Regions from separate parts of the Paenibacillus hamazuiensis genome, predicted to be linked through region 3. Evidence: predicted binding sites of a transcription regulator. Region 3 holds the regulator's gene; each other region holds the start of a gene.
What was found. Region 3 encodes LexA, which represses DNA repair genes until DNA is damaged. Its sites were predicted from a motif close to CGAACATATGTTCG; they were not measured.

Region 1 (4,848 bases), 900 kb from region 3:
ACACCAACAACGAGAATGATTACGACCCAGATGCCAAGTGTCATCCAGTTCACCTCCTCGTTGATTCTCCAAGGGGTAAGCTTGGGATAAATCGGTTTTTTAATCCGTTTCCATTACGCTTACATTACATTTCACGAAAATAAAGTAAAAATTGGCGATTTTACTTTCCGAATCCTATAAAATGGGTAGGGATTCGTGTATAAAAATATACAATATTATTTTATATTTTGCTTGAGAACATTGTCAAGCGCTTCAAAATTCCAGTCGCCTTTTGCCTCTGTTTATTCATGTCATTAATAATTAATCTGATTAATCAAATTCAATTTCATCTGCATGCTCATCTTCGTCCGAATGCTGTTTATTCGCATGCAGGTTTTTTACCACTTGCGAAACAACACTGCCCGGGTACCCTCTTCGCAGAAGGAACGCCGCGATCTTCCTCTTCGCTTCACGCGACTGGTCGCTGCTGCGGTTCCATCTTTTCAAAGCCAGCTCGAGCGCTTGCTCATATTCGGTTTCAGGATCGATCTTTTGCAGCGCTTCCGTCGCCAGTTCCTTCGGGATCCCTTTGTGCAGCAGCTCCTGACGAACATACAATCTCCCTTTTTTTTGCGACATCACCCGTTGCTTCGTTAAGGAAACGGCATATTCGTAATCGTTAATATACCCCTCTGCCTTGAGACGCCGAATGATTTCTCGAGAAATTTCAGGATCGTAACCTTTGCCTGCAAGGCGCGATTGCAGCTCCTGCTCCGTCCGCAGCCGTCTCGATAACGCAAGGATGGCGGTTCGGTACGCCCGCTGAAGCTCATCCGCCTTTAATATTTGTTCGATCTGCCCGATATCCACAGCCGTGCCTTTAAACAGCTTATATTTGATTAATGTATCCTCATAAACTGAAAAAGCATATTTATCTTCAATGTAAATATTGTACCTTTCCTGCTGCTTTTCTTGCTTCTCGACCTTGGAAATCACTCCGCTTGGCTTGTCCACTTGCTGATCCTGATTCATTAAAAACCTCTCCAATAGTGAAAAGCACCTTTAACATATCTTAAAGGTGCTTCACGTTTACTTAGATTGTAAATTACGTTTATTCAAATGCAGCCAACAAATCGTCTTCGTTCTCTTCTTCCTCTTCATCTTGATTCGGACCCACGGTCGTGATCAAATTGCTGTTCTCGCGGATCTTCTTCTCGATCGCGTCGGCGATATGCGGATTCTCCTTCAAAAACTGCTTCGCATTTTCGCGGCCTTGGCCGAGTCTTTCGTTATTGTAAGAATACCAAGCTCCACTCTTCACGATAACGTCCATCTCGGTGGCGATGTCTACGATGCTGCCTTCGCGAGAGATGCCTTCCCCGTACATGATGTCGATATCCGCTTGTTTGAAAGGAGGCGCCACCTTGTTTTTGACGACCTTGATTCTCGTCCGGTTACCGACCATATCGTTGCCTTGTTTGATTGTTTCAACGCGGCGCACATCCAAACGGACCGAAGAGTAAAACTTGAGCGCGCGTCCGCCCGGAGTCGTTTCCGGGTTACCGAACATGACGCCGACTTTTTCACGCAGTTGGTTAATGAAAATTGCGATAACTTTGGACTTATTGATCGCACCGGACAATTTGCGGAGCGCCTGCGACATCAGGCGGGCCTGCAGGCCGACGTGAGAGTCGCCCATCTCCCCTTCGATTTCGGCTTTCGGCACGAGGGCGGCTACGGAGTCGATGACGATAATATCGACGGCTCCGCTGCGTACGAGTGCTTCGGCGATTTCGAGCGCCTGCTCGCCGGTATCCGGTTGGGACAGCAGAAGCTCATCTATGTTGATGCCCAGATTTTTCGCGTAAACCGGGTCAAGCGCGTGTTCCGCATCGATGAAAGCGGCTTGTCCGCCGGCTTTTTGCACTTCGGCAATCGCATGGAGCGCAACCGTTGTTTTACCCGAAGATTCCGGTCCGTAAATCTCAATAATTCTGCCACGCGGGAAACCGCCGATGCCAAGCGCGATATCGAGGGCGAGCGAGCCGCTCGGAATCGTTTCAACTTGCATATGGGTGGATTCGCCGAGTTTCATGATCGACCCTTTGCCGAATTGCTTCTCAATTTGCCGAAGGGCCATTTCCAGTGCTGCGCGACGGTCTGTCAAAACACTCACTTCCTTTTTCATTTATAAGTATATAATACCTTCTTTTTCGGACATTGCCAAGTATTTTTTCGAACATACATTCGCTTTTTTTGGCAAAATAAAAACCGTAACCAAGTTAGCGACTCGTTACGGTTCTTCCGTTTCATCAAATATACCACAATTTCCGTTTTTTTGCAACGCTCAAACTTGCTTCAGCACTTTCCATAATTGATAAAGCGCGTTTTTAGCCGACCTCAGTTTATTCGTTTCCCGGTTGCCGGAAAGTTTGAGCAATTCCACGTTCGTACCGCCGCTGTGGGCTACGGCGACATATACCGTTCCGGCCGGTTTGCGTTCCGACTCTCCCGGTCCCGCTACGCCGGTAATCGCCACCCCGAAATCGGAGCCCGTCGTAAGGCGAACGTTTTGCGCCAGCAAAACGGCCGTCTCCGCGCTCACCGCGCCGGGAGCGTCCGGACCTTCCATCAGCTCCATAGGGACGCCCAGCAGCTTGTTTTTGAGCCCGTTGGAGTAGCAGATGATTCCTCCGACAAAAGCTTGCGAGCTTCCCGGTATGGCCGTGATCAGATCGCCCAGCAGCCCGCCGGTGCAGCTTTCCGCGACGGACAGCGTCTGCCCTTTCTCCTGCAAAAGCCGAAGCACCGCTCGCTCGATCGGAATGTCCTCATCCGCATAGATATACTGCCCGAGCCTGCTGCGAATTTCCCGTTCCACGGGAGCGATCTTCTCGTCGGCTTGCGCTTCGCCCGCTGCGCGGGTCGTCAGCCGGATCATCACTTCTCCTTCTTTGGCATAAGGAGCGATTGAAGGATCCGACTGCGTTTCGATCAAATCAATCAGCTCGTGCTCCAGGTTCGATTCTCCAATGCCGATAAACCGCAGCACTTTCGAGAACAGCGGATTTACGCCGCCCATCTTTTGCCGTATCCATGGATTGGCGTAATTGTCGAACATCACTTTCATTTCCCGGGGAGGACCCGGCAGCAGTATGTAATGAGTGCCTTCGTGAGTAACCCCGACGCCGACGGCAAGGCCGTTGTCGTTCAGCAGAGGATCGCCGCCTTCCAGCATCAGCGCTTGTCTCGCATTGCTTTCTACCATCGGGATGCCGCGCGAGCGAAACAGCTCCTCTATCTTGTCCATGGACGGCCGGTGCATGACGAGCCGATCGCCGACAAATTCGGCCAGCACATCTTTCGTCAAATCGTCCTGCGTCGGGCCGAGGCCGCCGGTGCAAATAATAAGCTCGGCGCGATTTTTGGCGATGCTTAGCGCCTCTTTGATCCGACTCGGGTTGTCGCCGACAACGGTTTGAAAGTAAACGTTTACTCCGATATCCGCGCAGGCCGAAGCCAAATATTGCGCGTTCGTGTTGACGATTTGTCCGAGCAAAAGCTCGGTTCCGACCGCAATGATTTCCGCTTTCACGTATGTACCGCCCCCTACTTTTGCTCGTCGCTAAAATTGATCACATGTTTGTTTTTCACGAAGTAGTCGATTCCCGAGTAAATCGTGATGATTACGGCAACCCAGCTGGCAAATAGGTCAAAGCGGAAATTGATGAAAGCAAACGGGAAATTGTTAATCAATAGCGATATGATGGCGGTAATTTGCGCCGCCGTCTTCCATTTTCCCCATTTGCTCGCAGCCATGACAAGCCCCTCCAACAGAGCGATTTGCCTAAGCCCCGTAATCGCGAATTCCCTGCTGATGATCACGATGGCGATCCATGCGTCCAGCTTGCCCATTTCGACCAAAGATACCAAAACGGCGGAAACGAGAAGCTTATCCGCCAGGGGATCAAGCAGCTTCCCCAGATTGGTAACGAGCTTTCGCTTCCGCGCGATGTATCCGTCGAGGCTGTCCGTGCTGGCAGCGATAATAAAAATAAGCGCGGCGATGATTTGATTGTAGGTGATGCTGAACTGCTCCACTCTGATATGAGGAAATTTCACCTTGACCAGCAAAAAAAACATGATGATCGGCACCAAAAAAATCCTCGCCAAAGTGATCCGGTTGGCCAGGTTCATGCCACAACCTCCCCGGATAGGTCAAACTCAAACGAGTGAGTGATGCGTACCTTGGCCAATTGTCCGATGTCAAGTTTTGCCCCCGTAACGAAGACTTCCCCGTCGATTTCCGGCGCGTCGTATTGCGTCCGTCCTACGTACACGTCGTTTCGCCCGTCATAACGTTCGATCAGTACGTCAACGACCTCGCCGATCCGCTGTCCGTTGCGCTCTTTGGCGATTTCCCGCTGAATCTCCATCAGCGTATTGGCGCGGAACTCCTTCACGTCGTCCGGGATCTGATCCGGCAAACGCGATGCCGGCGTATCTTCTTCCTGCGAATAAGCGAAAACGCCGAGACGGTCGAACTGTACATCCTGTATAAACTGCTTAAGCTCTTCAAAATCCTGCTCCGTTTCGCCCGGAAATCCGACGATAATGGACGTGCGAAGGGAAACCCCAGGGATACGCTCGCGGATTTTTTGAATCAGCTCTTTGGAATCGCGCTGTCTGCCCGGCCTTCTCATCCGCTTTAAAATCGCATCCGAGCTGTGCTGCAGAGGCATATCGACGTACTTGCAAATTTTCGGATTCGCCGCGATCGTTTCGATCAATTCATCGGAGAAAAAGCCCGGGTACGCATAATGCAGACGCACCCACTCGATGCCCGGCACTTCGCTCACTTTATTCATC
Region 2 (4,848 bases), 5.8 Mb from region 3:
ATACGACCTTTTTTGACTTCGGTAAAGTTAAGTTGGCGTCTACAGCGTATACTCCCTTAGGGAAAATAATCGTGCCCTCGTCACTGTTCACAGCGTTTGTAATTGCCGATGAATCGTCAGTGACTCCATCGCCAACAGCGCCAAAGATTTTTACACTTATACCCAGATCCGTACTCATCTTATCACCCCATATTTATTGTTTATAAAAGCTTAGCCATCTATTTTCCAGGACCGCTCAGCCAATAGGGTGCATAATATTTGATGAGAGAGTACATCTCCTCAAACTTTTTTTGATGCCATGCGTTGTTAAGGTGTACCATTTCTTCAAGACGATAAGTTGGCGTTTTGCGCGATGGTCGAAACAGACGCTCGCTACCTGCCCAGCTCCTTAATCAAAAGCTGTACAGGTCCGTATTCTTTACCGATTTGTTACTGCACCAACCGCATATACACTCCATACGGCGCGGCCGTCGCGACGCCTTGGCGGTTTTTGCCGGAAGATACGCTTGTACTCTACAAAAGTATCGTACCCTGTGACGCTGCCTGTGCATACAAGAACAGCTATAGCACAGGCACGCTGCAACTGACGATTGCTCCAGTAGGGTACAGTCTAAAGCCGAAGTCCATAGTGAGTTTACTGGATGGATCTATGCAGTAGCCGTTATTCCAGACCCGCCATTGGCCTTTACAGTATATGCCGAAACAGCTTGGCCGGCTCTAGGCGTGCTTACTGATTTAAGGGTTGCCGGTACGAGCCATCCTTGCCCAAAATGTTCCTCCTCCTTCCACAAAAGATTTACTACCGGAAACAAAAAGGAGCCGCCCTACGTCAGCTCCCTGTCCAACCCAGGGTTCACCCAGATTGTTCATTGTTCCTGTCATTACATATAAACCGGAAAGGATTTTATTTGAATTTTGGTTTAATATGCCTTAAATAATCAAATCATCAACCCGTCCGATCTCTGCTTACTTCCTCTCCATACATATAAGATGCAAGCTGCACCATCAGATCCCGGCGAATTTCGTACAGCCGCTGCCGCGACACTCCGATGTGCCGGGCAATCGCGTTCATCCGCTGCCCGTCCAACATACATTCGAGCACGGTCCGGTATCGGCCGTCCTTCACTTGCTCCGCCGCCGCGTCGATCCGCTTCACCTTCTCCTCCAGCGCCAAAAGCCGCTTCCAGCATTTATCCCGCTTCTGCACTTCTCTTAATACGACGCTGCTGTACGTGCCCTTGCCTTTCGGTTGGGCGGCATCGATTCCGTATTTGGACGTTAAGCCGGTGTCGATCTGTTCCAGTTCTTCCCGCAAGCGGACCATTTCGCGCACCATCCACGAGTAGTCTTTAACTTCCTCATCCACCTGGATGGCTCTTTCGAAGGCTTGTCCGGAGGAGGAACCATAATCTTCCTCCGCTTCCCTCACTACCGCTTTACGCGCTCCGGATCGCGGCTTCCATTCCGGGCAGTCCTCAACTTGTCCGATCGATATTTGATGAATGCGGCAAATGCTCTTCTCTCCCCAAAGACTGCCGGGACATGCTCCGCAAATATGTTCCCTGAAATGCTCTTGATCCGTCTTCGTCCATTTCGTCATGGTTCACGGCTCCTTCTATGCAAACATATGTTCCTATTCAATTATATTATGTACGCATTTCGCGTACATTTCAAGCATAAATTTTAATTTATTTCCAGACTATTGAAAAAACGTACGCGTTATGCGAAACTATATATACAAACATAAGTTCGCCGGAGATGAAGACAAATGATCGGTCCGAAATTGCAGCAGCTTCGCAAAAGCCGCCGCTGGTCCATCCAGCGTATGGCCGATGAGCTGGGTATCGCCAAAAGTACATATGCCGGTTACGAAACAGGGTATCGGGAGCCGTCGCTGGACACCATCCGCAAAGCGGCCGTGCTGCTGCAGGTTAGCGTGGACGAACTGCTCGGAACAACTCCGCCGAAGGAACCGTCTCGTGGCGGATTTGACGCGGAAGCTTCAGGTTCGGGCAGTTCCGCAGGGGAACATCCCGCAACGGGCACTCGCTCGCGCACGAGCGATCAAGCGGTGGAAGGGCCGATTCGCGAAGGGAGTTCGCATAGAAGCGGTCTCGCCGAGCGCCGTCCCGGGGGCCCCGGAACGCTTTTTGCAAGGGGAGCGCATTTCTCTTTAAGCCGTTCTCAGGTGCACAACGTTCCCACAGAGCGCAGTCCGCGATTAAGCGGCGATGCCGTAATGGGACTTCGCCATACGGCCCCCTCTACCGCAGGTACCACAAATGCCGACGATGCTACTGCGGAAGCTTCAGGTTCGGGAGATGATACCGAAGGTTCAGCCAGTAGGAACGGCCATGCCGATAAAGATGCAAGTACCGCCACCTCCTCCTCAACCGTTCTCCCCGAGCTTTCGCTGCAGGATACCGATCCCGAGCTCGGCTTGTGGTTCAAGGAGCTGCTCGAGGCCCCGGAGGAACGGCGCGCGGAGCTTAGGCAGATTTGGGATATTATCAAGCAGCGGGAAGCGGGACGCTCTCCTGGACAGCGGCAAGGAGAATGAAGCGGAAAGCCCTCGGAAAGGCTTTTCTTCAACCTATATATCGAACGTTCATTCCCGTTCTATGGGTAACGGCGAATGAAGAGGCTTGAACTTTTTTAATACGGTCAGATATATGGAGGGAATTTATGAAGTACGGATATAAAATGACGCCGCTGGAGGAGACAGTGAGCGGAATGCTGCAGCATCTCGGAATCACGCAGCCGGAGCAGCTGGAGCCGGAAGTTATAGCGGACAAGCTTGATATTTGGGTGCATTATGCAGAGATGAGCAGCAGGGCGCTCGAACGCGGCGGCATGGGCTCGATCATTCTCGACAGCAGGCTTTCGCGCGAGGAGCAGATGGAGGATTTCGCCCACGAGCTGTGCCATATACTGCTTCACGCCGGCAACCAGTTGGTCATGCCGATCGATTTCATCCGGCTTCAGGAGGCTAAGGCCGATCAGTTCGCGATGCACCTTTGCGTGCCCACTTTTATGCTGCTCGCGCTGGAGCTGCCGGAGCACAAGACCGAAGCGGCCGCTTCGATCGCAAGCATATTTCGCGTCCGTCCGGCGTTTGCGCTGCGCAGGCTGGAGCATTTCGTCAGGCAGTCGCTCGCCTCGCGGCGGGAGGATGATTTTCAAGCCGGCATTCGGGGGCAGGACAACCGGTTTAGAAGCGGTGGCATCGATTTTGCCGTTCGAACAGGCCGTTCAACGATGCTTTACAGTAAGGAAAGAGGCGTCGTCGGATATGTAAAAGAGGAGGCCGACGATGCAAACTAAAATCATACCGGTGGTCGCCGAAGGCCGAACGAAGCGCTTTTTCAGCTTGAGCCTGGACGATGCCGACTTGTCCCGCGCCCCGCACCTGCAACTGCCCCGGGTGACCGAGGCCCAGTTCGCGCTGCAGCTCGCCGACGAGGGACTTGCCGGACTCGGCATTCGCCAAGGCGACTATCTGCTGTTCGGAACGACACAGCCGCTTCGCGCCAGCGGACAAATCGCACTGATCCGCCAAGAGGACGAGTATATTATCCGGGAAGCGCATTGGTCGGGGGATACGACCCTGCTGCGGGTACCGGGCGACATATACCCCGAGCTGCAGCTGCCGACGGAGAACATCCGGATCGTCGCGGTGCTCGATAACGCGATGAAAGACGACGAGCATGTGCAGATCGTTCATTTTCACTGACCGGTCGCATGAGGAAAACTTAAGAGCGATAGCTGCTCCCCCAACAAAGTGAAGATACGCTTCGCAGCAAATTCCGAATACTTGGTGGGGCCCCCGGCGGCGGAAGTTTTTTCTCGCGATTCGGAATGTTGGACGTCTCCAGCTAATTAATCTCTATACAAATAACCCGGAGGCCGCTTCTGCGCCTCCGGGTTCGTCCGCCGCCGATGGACCCTTCCACCGGTCCGCGGCTCATGTGTGTCCGTGCCATCACATCTCCGCCTGCCGCGCCAGGCTGACGCGGGTTTTGACGATGATTTTACGGATGCTGTCTTCCGACAGATGGTATTTTTCGATCAGCTCCCTTACGGTTGAGCCGTTCTGATACTGCTGAAAAATTTCGTTGTTGCGCCGTTTGATGAACAGGCGGGTTCCGTTGTTCTCGCCCCATCCCGCGCGTTTTTGTTCTTTTTTCGGTATATAAATAATCTCACCCTGAATGTATTCTTGCAGCTGTTTAAGCAAGCTAGGGGGAAGAACATCTTTTCCGTTTTTGTAACTCATTTACAAAAACCTCCTTAAGTTTACCTTGAGCTGTTTCCGACTTCCAAGCATTAACTCCAAATGCAAATCCAAATGTATTAAGTGTGCTCATCGTTATACCTCCTAATTAGTTTTTTGAATTTCCCGAAAAACAAAAAAACGTCTGCAGCAGACGTCACGAGCCCGAACCCAGGCGGCAAAAATGAAAAAACACGATCCCCAAAAACAATCGTGTACCCCTGGTTCTTCCAATATGAAACTTAGCAGGTGGACGGTCTTGTTACGAGCTTATTCAATTGTTAATCGGGAAACCCCTCAAATCCAAATGTTGTCAGCACGGCACAACGCTCCTTTCACCTGTTATTATTTAACATTATTATCCAACACACTTTCAGTATAACCAAAGACAAGTATGTATGTCCAGCAAAAAATATAGGGGAGGCCCGAAGGCCTCCGGTTGCAAGGCTCTGCTTTACGCAGAGACCACCTCAGGTAACGTAATCATTTCTTTCGATCACTCCTTTCTCGAGAACTGGCCGCTTCCTCCGTTCGCTAGCTAAACGAAGCCGCTGCAAACGTCGCCATTTGCCGCG
Region 3 (4,848 bases):
ACCGGCTTATCGATCTCAATCAATGGAAAGTGATCCGGGCTTTCCAAAAGCATAAGGTCAGCGATTATCATTTTGCCGGGTCCACGGGCTACGGTTATAACGACCGGGGACGGGAGGTGCTCGACCTTGTTTATGCGGACGCGTTTGGCGCCGAAGCGGCGCTGGTGCGCCCGCATTTTGTGTCTGGCACGCACACGATCGGTACGGCGCTGTTCGGCGTTTTGCGGCCCGGCGACCGGATGGTTTCGATCACGGGCAAACCGTATGACACGCTGCACAAGGTGATCGGAAAACCCGGCGACGGAAAAGGCTCGCTGCAGGATTTCGGCATCGAATACGACGAGGTGCCGCTGCTGCCGGACGGTTCACCCGACTATCCGGCGATCGAACGCTCCATTACCGCGTCGACAAAGCTTGTCGCGATCCAGCGGTCGCGCGGCTACTCGTGGCGGCCGTCGTTTACTGTTGAGCAGATCGGGGAGATGGTGCGGTTCGTCAAGGAAATCAAACCGGATGTCCTCGTGTTTGTGGACAACTGCTACGGGGAGTTTACCGAGCTCAAGGAGCCGACCGAGGTTGGAGTCGATCTGATGGCCGGCTCGCTGATCAAAAATCCGGGAGGCGGCATCGCCCCGACCGGAGGATATATCGCCGGGAAAAGCGAATATGTCGAGCTTGCCGCTTACCGTTTGACGGCGCCGGGCATCGGAGGCGAGGTAGGGGCGATGCTGGGGACGACACGGGCGATGTTTCAAGGGCTTTTCCTCGCTCCTCATTTGGTGGGACAGGCCGTGAAAGGCTCTGTTTTCGCCGCGGCATTGTTTGAGCAGCTCGGTTTCGAAAGCCATCCGCGCTGGTCTGATCCGCGCACCGATTTGATCCAGGCGATCCGCTTCACAAGCGCGGAACATTTGATTGCGTTCGTTCAAGGCATCCAGCAGGCCGCGGCCGTCGATTCGCATGTCGTTCCCGAACCGTGGGATATGCCCGGCTATGAAAACCCGGTTATCATGGCCGCGGGAACTTTCATTCAGGGCGGCAGCCTGGAGCTGTCCGCCGATGCCCCGATCCGCGAGCCGTACATTGCGTACATGCAGGGAGGGCTGACCTACTCCCACTGTAAGCTCGGCGTACTGACGGCTCTTCAGAACATGGCCGACCGCGGATTATTGTTACTTAACATTACATAATTCGGGAGTCTGTTTCACGAAAGAATCTTGAATTTATTCAGCAGTTTGTACAAAGGGAATGGATTTGCCTCGGAAAGCTTGCGGCCGCCTACTGACCCAAAAACCTAACACAACTTGACACGTTTTTGTTAGAACGTTACAATAAAGTTACGTTCACACTGTACAGGAGTGATAGGTCATGAGTGATGAAATTCGCAGAAATATGGCGCTCTTTCCGATCGGCATCGTCATGAAGCTGACGGACCTCACAGCGCGGCAAATCAGATATTACGAGCAGCATGAACTGGTCATACCGGCCCGGACTTCCGGGAACCAGCGTCTTTACTCCTTCAACGATGTCGAGCGGCTTCTCGAGATCAAGGATTTGATCGAGAAGGGTGTCAACATCGCCGGGATCAAGCAGGTGCTTCTGCCCGTATCCAAGGATTCCGAGGAAGCCACCGTCATCACCGAGCAAACCGAAGTTAAACGCAAGGAATTGACCGATACCCAGCTGCATAGAATGCTCAAGCAGCAGCTGCTTGGCGGCGGCAAACGCCCGGGCCAAGTATCGCTTATACAAGGGGAGCTTTCCCGGTTTTTCCACTAAAGCGTTTGCAAAGAGTATGTTCAAAACTTAAATCGGGTTTCGGGCATACTCTTCATTTTGTACATATCCTAAGGAGGAGATTTTTACAGTGGCTGACAAAACTTATACGAAAGAAGACATTTTGCGCATCGCGAAAGAAGAAAATGTTCGCTTCATCCGCCTTCAGTTTACCGACCTGCTCGGTACGATCAAGAATGTGGAAATTCCCGTAAGCCAGCTGGAAAAAGCGCTCAACAACAAAATGATGTTTGACGGATCCTCCATCGAAGGTTACGTGCGGATTGAGGAATCCGACATGTATTTATATCCGGATTTAAGCACCTGGGTTGTTTTTCCATGGGTGACCGAAGATAAAGTAGCCCGTTTGATTTGCGACATTTATTTGCCGGACGGCCGTCCGTTCCCGGGGGACCCGCGCTGCATTTTGAAAAACGCCCTGAAGGAAGCCGAGGAGATGGGCTTTACGGCGATGAATGTCGGTCCGGAACCGGAGTTTTTCCTGTTCAAGACGGACGAGAAGGGCAATCCGACCCAGGAGCTGAACGACCAGGGCGGTTATTTCGATCTTGCACCGACGGATCTTGGGGAAAACTGCCGCCGCGAAATCGTCATCACGCTGGAGGAAATGGGCTTTGAGATCGAAGCCTCCCACCATGAGGTAGCACCCGGACAGCACGAAATCGACTTTAAATATGCCGATGCGCTCAAAGCGGCCGACCAGATCCAAACGTTCAAGCTCGTCGTTAAAACGATCGCCCGCAAGCACGGCTTGCACGCCACATTTATGCCGAAACCTCTGTTCGGCGTGAACGGGTCGGGTATGCACTGCCATCAGTCGCTGTTCCGCGGCAACGAAAATGCGTTTTACGATGAAAGCGACAAGCTCGGCCTCAGTACAACCGCCAGATATTATATGGCAGGCATTTTGAAGCATGCCCGTGCGTTCGCTGCGATCACAAACCCGACCGTCAACTCGTACAAGCGTCTGGTACCGGGTTATGAAGCTCCTTGTTACGTAGCATGGTCAGCCAGCAACCGCAGCCCGATGATCCGTATCCCGGCTTCCCGCGGCCTCAGCACCCGGATCGAAGTGCGCAATCCGGATCCGGCGGCAAATCCTTATTTGGCTCTGGCTGTCATGCTGAAGGCCGGTCTTGACGGCATCAAGCACAAAACGCAGCTGCCGCCGCCAACCGACCGCAACATTTACGTCATGAGCGACGAAGAGCGCGAAGAGCAAGGGATCCCGAGTCTGCCGGTGAATCTGAAAACGGCAATTGACGAGCTTTTGCGCGACGATGTGATCTGCGACGCGCTCGGCGATCATGCTCTGGCGCATTTCGTGGAATTGAAAGAAATCGAATGGGACATCTATCGGACCCAGGTGCACGCTTGGGAAAGAGACCAGTACATGTCGTTGTACTAATACTAAGAAAAAAAGCCCCTCTTGCCTCGGCTTCGGCCGGCGAGAGGGGCTTTATTGCATTTGCATGAGGGATGGCGATCGTCGATTAATGAATGTCTCTGAACAGTCCGATCACTTTGCCCAGGATGGTTACGTTTTTCAAAATAATCGGTTGAAGAGTGGGATTCTCGGGCTGCAGGCGGAAATGATCGCGTTCCTTGTAGAAGCGCTTCACCGTTGCTTCATCATCTTCCGTCATGGCGACGACGATGTCGCCGTTGTTGGCGGTCGGCTGCTGGCGGACGATGACGTAGTCGCCGTCGTGGATGCCGGCATCGATCATGCTGTCGCCGATGACGCTGAGCATGAACACGTTGTCGTCGTTCACATAATGGCTCGGAAGCGGGAAATAATCTTCGATGTTTTCAGTGGCCGTAATAGGTACGCCGGCGGTTACCCGCCCGATGAGCGGCACCCGCACGACGGAAAGAGCGAAAGCGCCCGATCCTTCGCCGCTGCCGTCCAAAATTTCGATGGCTCTAGGCTTGGTGGCGTCCCGGCGAATTAAACCTTTCTTCTCCAGTCTTTCCAAATGTCCATGAACTGTGGAACTGGAGGCTAGTCCCACCGCTTCGCCGATCTCTCTGACGGACGGCGGGTAACCTTTGTCTTTGACCTCATTTTTAATAAATTCCAGTATCGCTTGCTGGCGGTTGGAAATTTTCCCCACGGTCATCACTCCATATTTGTATTCGTTATCCAAAGTATAGCACAGAACCGGAGTTCGTACAAACATAAGTTCGAGAAAACATATTGACCCAAACGAATGTTCGTGTTATTATGAGACCAGAACAAATGTTTGGAGGTCATTTCAATGTATACAAATTCAGCGTTAGTAAATAACAAAGCAGACACATCGGTGATTAAACATAAAAAGCTTGTTCGCTTTTTGTTCGTATTGTTTGTCGTTTCAATCATATTTACTTTTTCTGCTTTAGTAACGGTGTATGCGAGCGGAGAATCGGCCTCGGTCAAAACTTCCGGAACCGCGGAGACCAGATCAGTTGTCGTTATGCCAGGAGACACGCTGTGGTCAATCGCTTCCGCCAACAAAACGCGAGATCAGGACATACGTACATACATCGATAAAATCAAGGAAGCGAACAAGTTGAAGAGCAGCGTTTTGAAGGAAGGCCAGCTGTTATTTTTACCTTGACCTTTCGTACGTTCTGCCACCGTGTTATACTAAGTTTACCATTTTCATAGAGAGGGTGGGGTAGAACGTTGGAACAATTGCTAAGGGAATTGTTGGACCGCTTCACCGGCCTAGAAAATCGAATGATCGGCCTTGAAAATCGCTTCATCGGCCTCGAAGATCGGATGATCGGCTTGGAGAACCGCATGTCCGGTTTGGAAGACCGGATGACCAAGCTGGAAAACAATATGCAGGAAGTAAGGGCGGAAGTTCGGGAGCTGAATCAGCGGGTGGACAGGCTGGAGAAGACTCTTCAAGAATATCATGCGGAAAATATCAATGCCGACAATGTTATTCTTGAAAAAGTCAGGTTGACCCATGACAGATTGGATTACCAATTAAGCAGAATCGCCAAAGCTGAGGAACAGCTTCATTTACTTGTACATAATTAATGATCAGGCCCTATCGA

Region 1: a site for LexA is predicted at 2,216-2,229, ahead of recA (recombinase RecA). Genes of this name have one in related genera too.
Region 2: a site for LexA is predicted at 2,602-2,615, ahead of MYS68_RS34820 (ImmA/IrrE family metallo-endopeptidase). Genes of this name have one in related genera too.

The regions. Positions count from the first base shown of each region.
Region 1 is NZ_JALRMO010000001.1:3,026,282-3,031,129, forward strand. Features, by position in the region: gene rny (ribonuclease Y) at 1-44, opposite strand, end outside; gene MYS68_RS13285 (RecX family transcriptional regulator) at 310-1,011, opposite strand; gene recA (recombinase RecA) at 1,091-2,146, opposite strand; gene MYS68_RS13295 (competence/damage-inducible protein A) at 2,327-3,574, opposite strand; gene pgsA (CDP-diacylglycerol--glycerol-3-phosphate 3-phosphatidyltransferase) at 3,589-4,176, opposite strand; gene rimO (30S ribosomal protein S12 methylthiotransferase RimO) at 4,173-4,848, opposite strand, start outside.
Region 2 is NZ_JALRMO010000001.1:7,884,306-7,889,153, reverse strand. Features, by position in the region: gene MYS68_RS34835 (glycoside hydrolase family 55 protein) at 1-178, opposite strand, end outside; gene MYS68_RS34830 (hypothetical protein) at 947-1,600, opposite strand; gene MYS68_RS34825 (helix-turn-helix domain-containing protein) at 1,769-2,560, shown strand; gene MYS68_RS34820 (ImmA/IrrE family metallo-endopeptidase) at 2,686-3,324, shown strand; gene MYS68_RS34815 (S24 family peptidase) at 3,314-3,733, shown strand; gene MYS68_RS34810 (CD3324 family protein) at 3,983-4,276, opposite strand.
Region 3 is NZ_JALRMO010000001.1:2,129,177-2,134,024, forward strand. Features, by position in the region: gene MYS68_RS09295 (methionine gamma-lyase family protein) at 1-1,190, shown strand, start outside; gene MYS68_RS09300 (MerR family transcriptional regulator) at 1,369-1,779, shown strand; gene glnA (type I glutamate--ammonia ligase) at 1,868-3,205, shown strand; gene lexA (transcriptional repressor LexA) at 3,291-3,914, opposite strand; gene MYS68_RS09315 (LysM peptidoglycan-binding domain-containing protein) at 4,059-4,400, shown strand; gene MYS68_RS09320 (hypothetical protein) at 4,469-4,831, shown strand.